One region of the Janthinobacterium sp. 61 genome, then DNA from elsewhere that is predicted to be linked to it. Evidence: predicted binding sites of a transcription regulator. Region 1 holds the regulator's gene; each other region holds the start of a gene.
The links. Region 1 encodes NrdR, which represses ribonucleotide reductase genes. Its sites were predicted from a motif close to CACNANATNTNGTG; they were not measured.
Positions count from the first base shown of each region.

Region 1 (3,278 bases):
CGGCCACCTGACCCACGGCATGCCGCTGAACATGTCCGGTAAATGGTTCGACGTCGTATCGTATGGCTTGACGGCGGAAGAAGACATCGACTACGAGGCTATGGAGCGCCTGGCCCGCGAACGCAAGCCCAAGCTGATCATCGCCGGCGCGTCGGCGTTCTCGAAAAAGATCGACTTCGAGCGTTTCGGCAAGATCGCCAAGGAAGTGGGCGCCTACTTCATGGTCGACATGGCCCACTACGCCGGCTTGATCGCCGCCGGCCTGTACCCGAATCCGGTGCCGTTCGCCGACTTCGTCACCTCGACCACGCATAAGTCCTTGCGCGGCCCTCGCGGCGGCATCATCCTGATGAAGGCTGAACACGAAAAAGCCATCAACTCGGCCATCTTCCCTGGCATTCAGGGCGGCCCGCTGATGCACGTGATCGCCGGCAAGGCCGTCGCCTTCAAGGAAGCGCTGAGCCCTGACTTCGTTGAATACCAGAAGCAAGTGGTCAAGAACGCCGACGTTCTGGCGAAAACCCTGATCAAGCGCGGCCTGCGCATCGTTTCCGGCGGCACCGAATCGCACGTCATGCTGGTCGACCTGCGCGCCAAGAACCTGACGGGCAAGGAAGCCGAAGCCATCCTCGGTTCCGCGCACATCACCTGCAACAAGAACGGCATCCCGAACGATCCGCAAAAACCTTTCGTCACCTCGGGCATCCGCCTGGGCAGCCCGGCGATGACGACGCGCGGTTTCAAGGAAGCGCAAGCGGAAGAAGTGGGCAACCTGATCGCCGACGTGCTGGACAATCCGCATGACGCCGCCACCATCGAGCGCGTGAAAGCGGCCGTGAAAGTGCTGGCCGATGCACACCCGGTGTACGCCGCGTAATTATTTGTCCAGAATGTGTCATACAGAGTAAGATTCTGTCTGACACATTCCAGTCGTGCCCAAGGGCGCCCGGAGTGATTCGGGCGCCCTTTCATTTAAGGGCGGCGATTTCCCGTAATTATTACTATAAAGTTGTAGCCAGCCCATGAAATGTCCATTTTGCCAGCACGGCGACACCCAGGTCCTCGATACGCGCGTATCGGAGGACGGGGATGCCATTCGGCGGCGCCGCCGTTGCGGTAAATGCGACAAGCGCTTCACCACCTACGAACGCATTGAACTTATCATGCCGGCCGTCGTCAAAAAGAATGGCAGCCGGACGGAGTTCGCTGCGGATAAGTTGCGCGGCAGTTTGATGCTGGCCTTGCGCAAGCGTCCCGTCGCGGCCGCCTCCGTGGATACGGCCATCGCTTCCATCCAGGAAAAATTGCTGACCAGCGGCTTGCGCGAAGTCGATTCCGGCTATATCGGCGAACTCGTCATGCAGGAACTCAAGCGCCTGGACAAGATCGCCTACATCCGCTTCGCCTCCGTCTACAAGAATTTCGAAGACCTGGCCGAGTTCCAGGATGCGATTGCCGAAGTGGGACAGGCGCGCGGCAAGCCCTGATGTCCCCTTTTTGAAAACGGGGCCGGTCCTGCGCCCCGTGTTCATCACGCCAGCGTTCGCCTGGCAAGCGATCCGATCAATCCCAACGCTGTTCTTCTCACCTTTTCGCCGTGCTGTTTGCGCTGGCGCAGACGCGGTTGTTTGCGCGCGCCTATCGTGTAAGTGGGCCGGGCGCCGGCGCGGCTCCCGTCCTGGTTACATTCTGTCGGCAGGAGAAGCTCATGCACAGTGGCACGCGTGGTCCCATGGATGGCAGCAGTCTTGTCGAGGTGCTGGTATCGCTGCTGCTGTTGGCGTTGGGCTTGCTGGGCGCCAGCATCCTGCAACTGAGTTCCCTGCGCGCGCGCCATGAGTCGGCGCTGTTGTCGGCGGGTGTGCAACTGGCCGCCGGCATGGCCGAACGCATGCGGGCGAACAGCGTGCTCATGCATGGCCCCGATGCGGGTAATCCCTACCTGAGCGTTGCCTACGCGGCGGAGGACGGCGCCGAGGCTGGCGGCGGCGCGCCCGGCTGCTTCGGCGCCGCCGTCTGCAGCGCGGCCGAGCTGGCGCAATTCGACATCGCCGAATGGAAACAGCAGCTGCAGTCGGCCTTGCCTGGCGCGCGGCTGCATATCTGCCGCGACCTTGCCGCGTGGGATGCCGCCGCCCAGGGTTTGCACTGGGCGTGCAGCGGCGGCAAGGGCGCGCCCATCGTCATCAAGCTGGGCTGGCGCGGCAGGCAGGCCGATGGATCACCCGCCGTGAATGCGGCAGGCGAATCGTTGCCCAGGCTGGCATTCCAGCTTGGGGGAGGCGGCGCATGAACACTGTCTTGCGCGGGCATCGAGGCATAAGCCTGCTTGAATTGCTGGTGGCCCTGTCGCTGGGCGCGCTGTTGATGCTGGCGGCCAGTACCGTGCTGCTGGCTTCCAGCGGCAGTTATGGTGAGCAGTCCGCCAGCGCGCGCCTGGATGACAATGGCCGCTATGCACTCGACACCATCGCCCGCGCCGTGCGCCAGACAGCGTATGTGAACTGGGACAGCAGCGCCGCGCCCGTCGCCCATGCGGATTACGACAGCGCGAGTATCGCCGGGCTCGACGCGCGTAGCCTGGGCAAGGACAGCGAAGGCATCAGCGGCGCGTTGCCCGACGCCGTGCAGGGCAGCGACGTGCTGGCCCTGCGCTATTACGGCGCCGGCAAGGAGGAGGGCGGCGACGGATCCGTGCTCAATTGCGCCGGCTTCGCCGTGGGCGCCGCGCAAACGGAGGCGCAGCGGGGCTGGAGCATTTTCTATGTGGCCCAGGGAGCCGATGGCGAAGGCGAGCTGCGTTGCAAATATCGCGGCGCGAACGGCTGGGGCGCGGACGCCATCATCCGCGGCGTCGACAGTTTCCAGGTGCTGTATGGCCTCGATACGGATACGCCACCCGACGGCGTGGCGAACCGCTATGTCAACGCCAGCGCGCTTGACTCCGACGATGCGGCGCTGGTACTGGCGGGCGCGGATGCGGCCGCGCGCCAGCGCGATTTTTACCGGCGCACGCACTGGAAGCGCGTGGCCAGCGTGCGCGTGGTGCTGCTGTTGCATGGCGAGGCGGGCCAGGTGGACAAGATGGCGGAACTGGGACCGGCGCAGTTCGACCTGTTCGGCAAGGCGTATGCCGAAGCGCACGGCGCCGGCGACACGGGCGTGCGCATCGCGCGCGCGGCCTTGCCCGCAGCAACGCGCTCCAGGCTGCGGCAACTGGTGCAGACAAGCATCATGCTGCGTAACGGGCCGGCATAGGCGGGCGCCACCGTGGCTTG
Region 1 is NZ_PJMQ01000001.1:113,648-116,925, forward strand. It holds gene glyA (serine hydroxymethyltransferase) at 1-877, shown strand, start outside; gene nrdR (transcriptional regulator NrdR) at 1,023-1,487, shown strand; gene pilV (type IV pilus modification protein PilV) at 1,709-2,293, shown strand; gene CLU92_RS00595 (PilW family protein) at 2,290-3,258, shown strand.

Region 2 (3,278 bases), 450 kb from region 1:
CTGGCCGGTTCCTCGATCGCGTAATATTCTTCGTCATTGACTTCGAAACGCCCCTTGCACAGGGTGGGATAGCTGGCGTTTTCGCCTGGCGCATAGCGGTCGATCAGCACGCCGTTCAGGCGCGATTCCAGACCGTTCGGCGTTTCCAGCCAGCGCACGGATTTCGCCGGCGAGCACACGCCGTGCGTATTCGGCGCCTCGCCCGTCGCATACGACGATAGCGCACAGCGCCCTTCGACCATCACGCACAGGCTGCCGAAGCCGAATACTTCGATCTCCACCTCCGTCTTGCTGATCAATTGCTCAACCTGCGCCATCGACAGCACGCGCGGCAGCACGGCGCGGGCGATGCCGAAGTGCTCGTGATAGAAGTTGATCGCTTCGTAATTCGTGGCCGAGCCCTGCACAGACAAATGCAGGCGCAGCTGCGGCTGGTGCTGGGCCGCGTAGGCCATCAGGCCCGGGTCGGCGACGATCATGGCGTCGATGCCCGCCGCGGCGGCGCGGTCGATGGCGCTGCGCCACACGGCCCAGCTGTGCGGCTGCGGATAGGTATTCAGTGCCAGCAGCACCTTGCGTCCATACTGGTGGGCGTAGCGCACGCCTTCGGCGATGGCCTTCTCGTCGAAATTGAGGCCGGCGAAATTGCGCGCATTGGTGGCGTCGCGAAAGCCCAGGTAAACGGTATCGGCGCCATTGTCGACAGCCGCTTTCAAGGCAGGCAGGCTGCCGGCGGGGCAGACCAGTTCCAGCGGTCCGGCCACGCGGGTGGCGGTGGTTGATTCAAGCATCATGATGTTCACAGTCCTGTATCGGCTCAGGGTGCAGACTATAGCCCCGCCCATGCCGCCCAGTCCTTGACGCAGGTGAAGGAATGCATGCATGGCTGGCGCAGCTTCAACTTGCTTGACCTGGCTGTAAAATGCCCATCTTTCCTCCTGTTTCAGTTCCCACCATGACCCGCAAACCGCTGCTGATTTTCCTTCTGACCCTGTTCATCACCGCGCTGCAAGTGCAGTGGGCCGGCCCGACCGATGGCTATGACGCAGGGACCATCTCCGTGCTGTCGCCGGAAGTACTGGGCGCCTATCCGGGCGTGCTGCTGCTGTTCCTGCTGGCCGTGTTCGCGCGCCGTCAAATGCCGCTGCTGCGTCAGGCCGCCATCTGCACGGGCCTGCTGGCCATCTACTGGCTGCTGGCGAACTACGCCACCTTCGATGCGCGCGTGGCCAGCTGGAGCACCTATACGCCACTGGAAATCTGGACCCACGTGCTGCCCGCCTCCGCCGCCAGCATCGCCGCCTGCGGCGCCGCGTTCTTTTGCGCGAGCTGGCTGATCCTGCGCGAAACGCGCTGGAACAAAACCGGCTGAAGTGGTTTTTTCACCTGGATCAAGGATACGCGAATCGCTTGCACGCCACCTTTGACTACACTACATTTAGTAGATAACCTTCATAAAAACACCGCATGTTGTGTTTATTGGAGGTTTCATGACGACGAATGCAGTTTCCCCCACACGCGGCCAGGTCGATGTCGCCGCGTCCATCAATGAATACCTGGAACGGCGCGACTGGCGCGTGAACGCCAATGCCAACCAGGGATATTCCCTGGGTGGACTGATCCTCAATGTGTCGGGCAAGGTCATCGCCAACTACTGGCTGGACCAGGTATATCCGCCGGAAGTGGGCGCGGCGCACCGCGAAGCGGCGCTGCACATCCACGACCTCGACATGCTGGCCGGCTATTGCGCCGGCTGGTCGCTGCGCACCCTGCTGCATGAAGGCTTGAATGGCGTGCCGGGCAAGATCGAATCGGGTCCGCCGAAACACATGTCGAGCGCCATCGGCCAGATCGTCAATTTTCTGGGCACCCTGCAAAACGAGTGGGCCGGCGCCCAGGCGTTCAGCTCCTTCGACACCTACATGGCACCCTACATCCGCAAGGACAGCCTGCGCTACGAAGACGTGCGCCAGTATATGCAGGAGCTGATCTTCAACCTCAACGTGCCATCGCGCTGGGGCACGCAGACGCCGTTTACCAACCTCACCTTCGACTGGGTCTGCCCGGACGACCTGCGCGAGCAGATTCCCGTCATCGCCGGCCAGGAGATGGACTTCAGCTATGGCGAGCTGCAGGCGGAAATGGACATGGTCAACCGCGCCTACATCGAGATCATGATGGCGGGCGACGCCAAGGGCCGCGTCTTCACCTTCCCCATCCCCACCTATAACATCACCGAAGATTTCGACTGGCATAGCGAGAATGCAGAACGCCTATTCGAAATGACGGCCCGCTACGGCCTGCCCTACTTCCAGAATTTCATCAATTCGGAACTCAAGCCGAACATGATCCGCTCCATGTGCTGCCGATTGCAACTGGACTTGCGCGAACTGCTGAAAAGGGGCAATGGCCTGTTTGGTTCCGCCGAGCAGACGGGCTCCCTGGGCGTGGTGACGATCAATTGCGCGCGCCTGGGCCACTTGTGGCGCGGCGACGAGCAAGCCTTGATGGCGGACCTGGACCGCCTGCTGGAACTGGGCAAAACCAGCCTGGAAATCAAGCGCCGCACCATCGAGGAATTGATGCAGCAAGGCTTGTTCCCGTACACGAAGCGTTACCTGGGCACCTTGCGCAATCACTTTTCCACCCTGGGCGTGAACGGCATCAACGAGATGATCCGCAATTTCAGCGGCGACGCTTACGACATCACGGCGCCGAAAGGCCATGCGCTGGCCGTGCGCCTGCTCGACCACGTGCGCGCCCGCATGGTGCAATTCCAGGAAGAGACAGGCCATATGTACAACCTGGAAGCGACGCCGGCCGAGGGCACCACCTACCGCTTCGCCCGCGAAGACCGCAAGCGCTATCCCGCCATCCTGCAGGCCGGCACGGTCGACAATCCGTATTACACGAACTCGTCGCAGCTGCCCGTCGGCTACACGGACGACCCGTTCGAAGCGCTGGAATTGCAGGATGCGCTGCAGCGCAAGTACACGGGCGGCACGGTGCTGCACCTGTACATGACGGAAGCGCTGTCCGACGCCAACGCCTGCCGCGAACTGGTGAAACGCGCCCTGAGCCGCTTCTCGCTGCCCTACATCACGGTCACGCCCACCTTCTCCATCTGCCCGCGACACGGCTACCTGGCCGGCAAACATGAATTCTGCCCCATTTGCGACGCGGAACTGATCGCCCGCAAACAAGCCCACCCTGTTCCATCACTTGAGGAAACGCCATGAATGCACGTACCGACTTCACTCCCGCCATCACCCTGCTCG
Region 2 is NZ_PJMQ01000001.1:561,836-565,113, reverse strand. It holds gene CLU92_RS02610 (peptidase U32 family protein) at 1-791, opposite strand, end outside; gene CLU92_RS02605 (hypothetical protein) at 956-1,372, shown strand; gene CLU92_RS02600 (ribonucleoside triphosphate reductase) at 1,491-3,239, shown strand; gene nrdD (anaerobic ribonucleoside-triphosphate reductase) at 3,236-3,278, shown strand, end outside.
Region 2: a site for NrdR is predicted at 1,431-1,444, ahead of CLU92_RS02600 (ribonucleoside triphosphate reductase). Genes of this name have one in related genera too.

Region 3 (3,278 bases), 3.5 Mb from region 1:
GTGTTCATGTCATGCGTGCGGCGGCGGTCGTCGCCCGTGTTCTTGCGCAGGTCGAGGAATTCCTCGATGTCCATGTGCCAGGTTTCCAGGTAAGCGCAGACGGCGCCCTTGCGCTTGCCGCCCTGGTTGACTGCCACGGCCGTGTCGTTGACCACTTTCAGGAATGGCACCACGCCTTGCGACTTGCCGTTGGTGCCCTTGATATGGGCGCCCAGGGCGCGCACTGGCGTCCAGTCGTTACCCAGGCCGCCAGCGTACTTGGCCAGCAGCGCGTTGTCCTTGATGGCGTCGTAGATGCCTTCCAGGTCGTCCGAGACGGTGCTCAGGTAGCACGACGACAGCTGCGAGCGCAGGGTGCCCGAGTTGAACAGGGTCGGGGTCGAGCTCATGAAGTCGAACGAGGACAGCAGGCTGTAGAACTCGATGGCGCGTGCTTCGCGGTCCGCTTCGTTCAGCGACAGGCCCATGGCCACGCGCATGTAGAACGCTTGCGGCATTTCGATGCGCACGTCCTGGATGTGCAGGAAGTAGCGGTCATACAGGGTTTGCAGGCCGATGTAGCCGAATTGCAAGTCGCGATCGGCAACGATGGCCTTGGCCAGGCGTTCCAGGTCGAAACTGGCAAGTACCGGGTTCAGCAGGTCATTGGCGATGCCCTTGGCGATATATTGCGGGAAATACGTCAGGTACTCGGCAGCAGCGGCCGCTTGCGGCACTTCCTTGCCGAACACTTCCTTGCGCACCGTGTGCAGCAGGATGCGGGCCGTGACCTGGCTGTAGGCCGGATCTTTTTCCATCAGCGCGCGCGCCGCCAGGATGGCAGACTTGTGCAGCTCTTCGACGGGCACGCCGTCGTACAGGTTCTTCACCGTTTCAGCCAGGATGGCGTCGGCATCGACGTGTTTTTCCAGGCCGGCGCAAGCGGCGTTGATCAGGTCGCGCACTTCCTGCATGTCCAGCAAGCGGCGCACGCCGTTATCAAGCACGTTCAGCTGGGGCGCTGCGACTTGCGCGGAGGCGCCTTGCGCCTCCTTCTGCAAACGGCGCTCTTCCATGTGCTTGGCACGGTACAGCACGTAGGCACGCGCCACGTCGTGCTCGCCCGAACGCATCAGCGACAGTTCCACCTGGTCTTGCACGTCTTCGATATGGAAGGTGCCGCCACCCGGATGGCGGCGCACCAGCGCGGCGACGACGCCGTCGGTCAGTTGTTCCACCAGTTCGCGGATGCGTGCCGAAGCGGCGCCCTGGCCGCCGTTAACGGCCAAAAATGCCTTGGTCATGGCGATGGCGATCTTCGAAGGCTCAAATGCCACCACCGCGCCGTTGCGGCGGATGATGCGATAGTCGCCCAATGCCGCGCCCGTGCTCGCCACGCTATTGGCCGCGCCTGGCGCTGGCGATACTGGCGTTGAATGGATTGAAATATCTTGTGGTGATTGCATTGAAGCTCCCGTTGTCAGCTAAAGTCAGCCTGCAGTTTTGCTGCCGCGTGTGTTGTTGAATAGAACGCCCGATGGTCAGGGTTTCTCCAGGTATTTGTTGCTAAATAGTAAATAATATACAGCCAGAAATCATACGGCCAACCTGTACAGCCGGGCTGGCGCGAAACACGATCAAGGGTGATGAAACGCCAGTTCCCGTTGCTATATCAACAAACAGGGTAGCTTTGGTAATAATTCTGAAAACGTCTGTGATGGCACTACATATAGTCTTTAAATCCAAGTTGTGCACTAATTGTAGTGCCCATCGAAAGGCGATGCAATAGTTTTCCGGCATCCTCCAGCGTAATTTTTTGTATTTTCATATACGATTTCGGTTGACTTTTCAGGGCATGGATGGAAAGCCCAATGCCCGCGTAGTAAGCGCTAACGCAGCTTGCCCGCGCACAGTTTCCAGCCAGCATTCTTGATAAAAATGCCAGTCAAAAAACGGCCCCGGATCCGTCTTCCTCCCCGGCGCAACATGCTCGTGGCCGCGCACCTGGGACAGCCCGTAGCGCGCCACCAGTGCCGCCGTCAGCGCCGCCAGGACATGGTATTGCCGCTGCTGGAAGGGCACATCGTCCGCGCCTTCCATTTCGATACCGATGGAATAGCCATTGCAGTGCGGGCGTCCTTCGAACATGGACACGCCGGCATGCCAGGCACGTTGATCAGTAGAAACATATTGCAACAGCGCACCATCGCGCCGCACAAAAAAGTGCGCCGACACCTGCAAGCCACGCAGGTCGGCGAAAGAAGGATCGGCATTATAGTCTACCCGGCCGGTAAACAAGTCCGACACATGCGGTCCGCCAAAGTGGCCTCCCGGCAAGCTGATGTTATGGATCACCAGCAAGTCGACTTGCGCACCGTCCGGGCGCGCATCCTGGTACGGCGAGTCATAGCGCCGCGCGCCGTCGCACCAGCCGTCTTCATCTATCGTCCATACTGTCATCAAGGTAGCGGTTCCTGTATCGTCAATTTCTGCATGCGGTAGCGTAACTGGCGCACGCTGAGTCCCAGCTGGCGCGCCGCCCGTGCGCGGTGATAGCGCGCCTGCACCAGCGCCTGCATGATCATGTCACGCTCGGCCTGGCGCAAATACATGTCCAGCGGCAAGGCCGGGGCAAGGCCGGACAGCGCCATGCCGGGCAGGCACAGTTGCCGCTCCGGCACTGCCGATGACTGCGCCGCCCGCTGCCCGGTGACGCCCGCCGCCGACGGCAAGCCCAGCCCGTCGAGCGCGATCACGCCGCCATCGGCAAAAGCCAGTGCCCGTTCCAGCACGTTTTCCAGTTCGCGCACATTGCCGGGAAACGCATACGCGGCCAGGGCCGCCAGCACCGGCGGCGCCAGGCTCACGGCCTGGCCCGGTGCCAGACGCGCCAGGATTACCTCACATAATACCTGCAGATCGCCGCACCGCTCACGCAGCGGCGGCAGCGCCAGTTCGATGACATTGAGGCGGTAAAACAGATCCTGGCGAAACGTGCCGGCATCCACGCCGCGCGCCAAGCCATGCTGGCTGGCGCACAAAATGCGTACGTCGATGGCCTCGTCCGTACTACCGCCCAGCTTGCGCACGCGGCGCTCCTGCAGGACGCGCAACAGCTTTACCTGCATGGCCAGCGGCAGATCGTCGACTTCATCGAGCAGCAAACTGCCGCCATGGGCCGCCTGGAACAATCCTTCACGCTCGTGCAGCGCGCCCGTATAGGCGCCCTGGCGGCAGCCGAAGAATTCAGCCTCCATCAACGCTTCGGGAATCGCGCCGCAGTTGACGGCAATAAAAGG
Region 3 is NZ_PJMQ01000001.1:3,615,334-3,618,611, forward strand. It holds gene CLU92_RS16520 (ribonucleoside-diphosphate reductase subunit alpha) at 1-1,445, opposite strand, end outside; gene ampD (1,6-anhydro-N-acetylmuramyl-L-alanine amidase AmpD) at 1,828-2,439, opposite strand; gene CLU92_RS16530 (sigma 54-interacting transcriptional regulator) at 2,439-3,278, opposite strand, start outside.
Region 3: a site for NrdR is predicted at 1,701-1,714, ahead of CLU92_RS16520 (ribonucleoside-diphosphate reductase subunit alpha). Genes of this name have one in related genera too.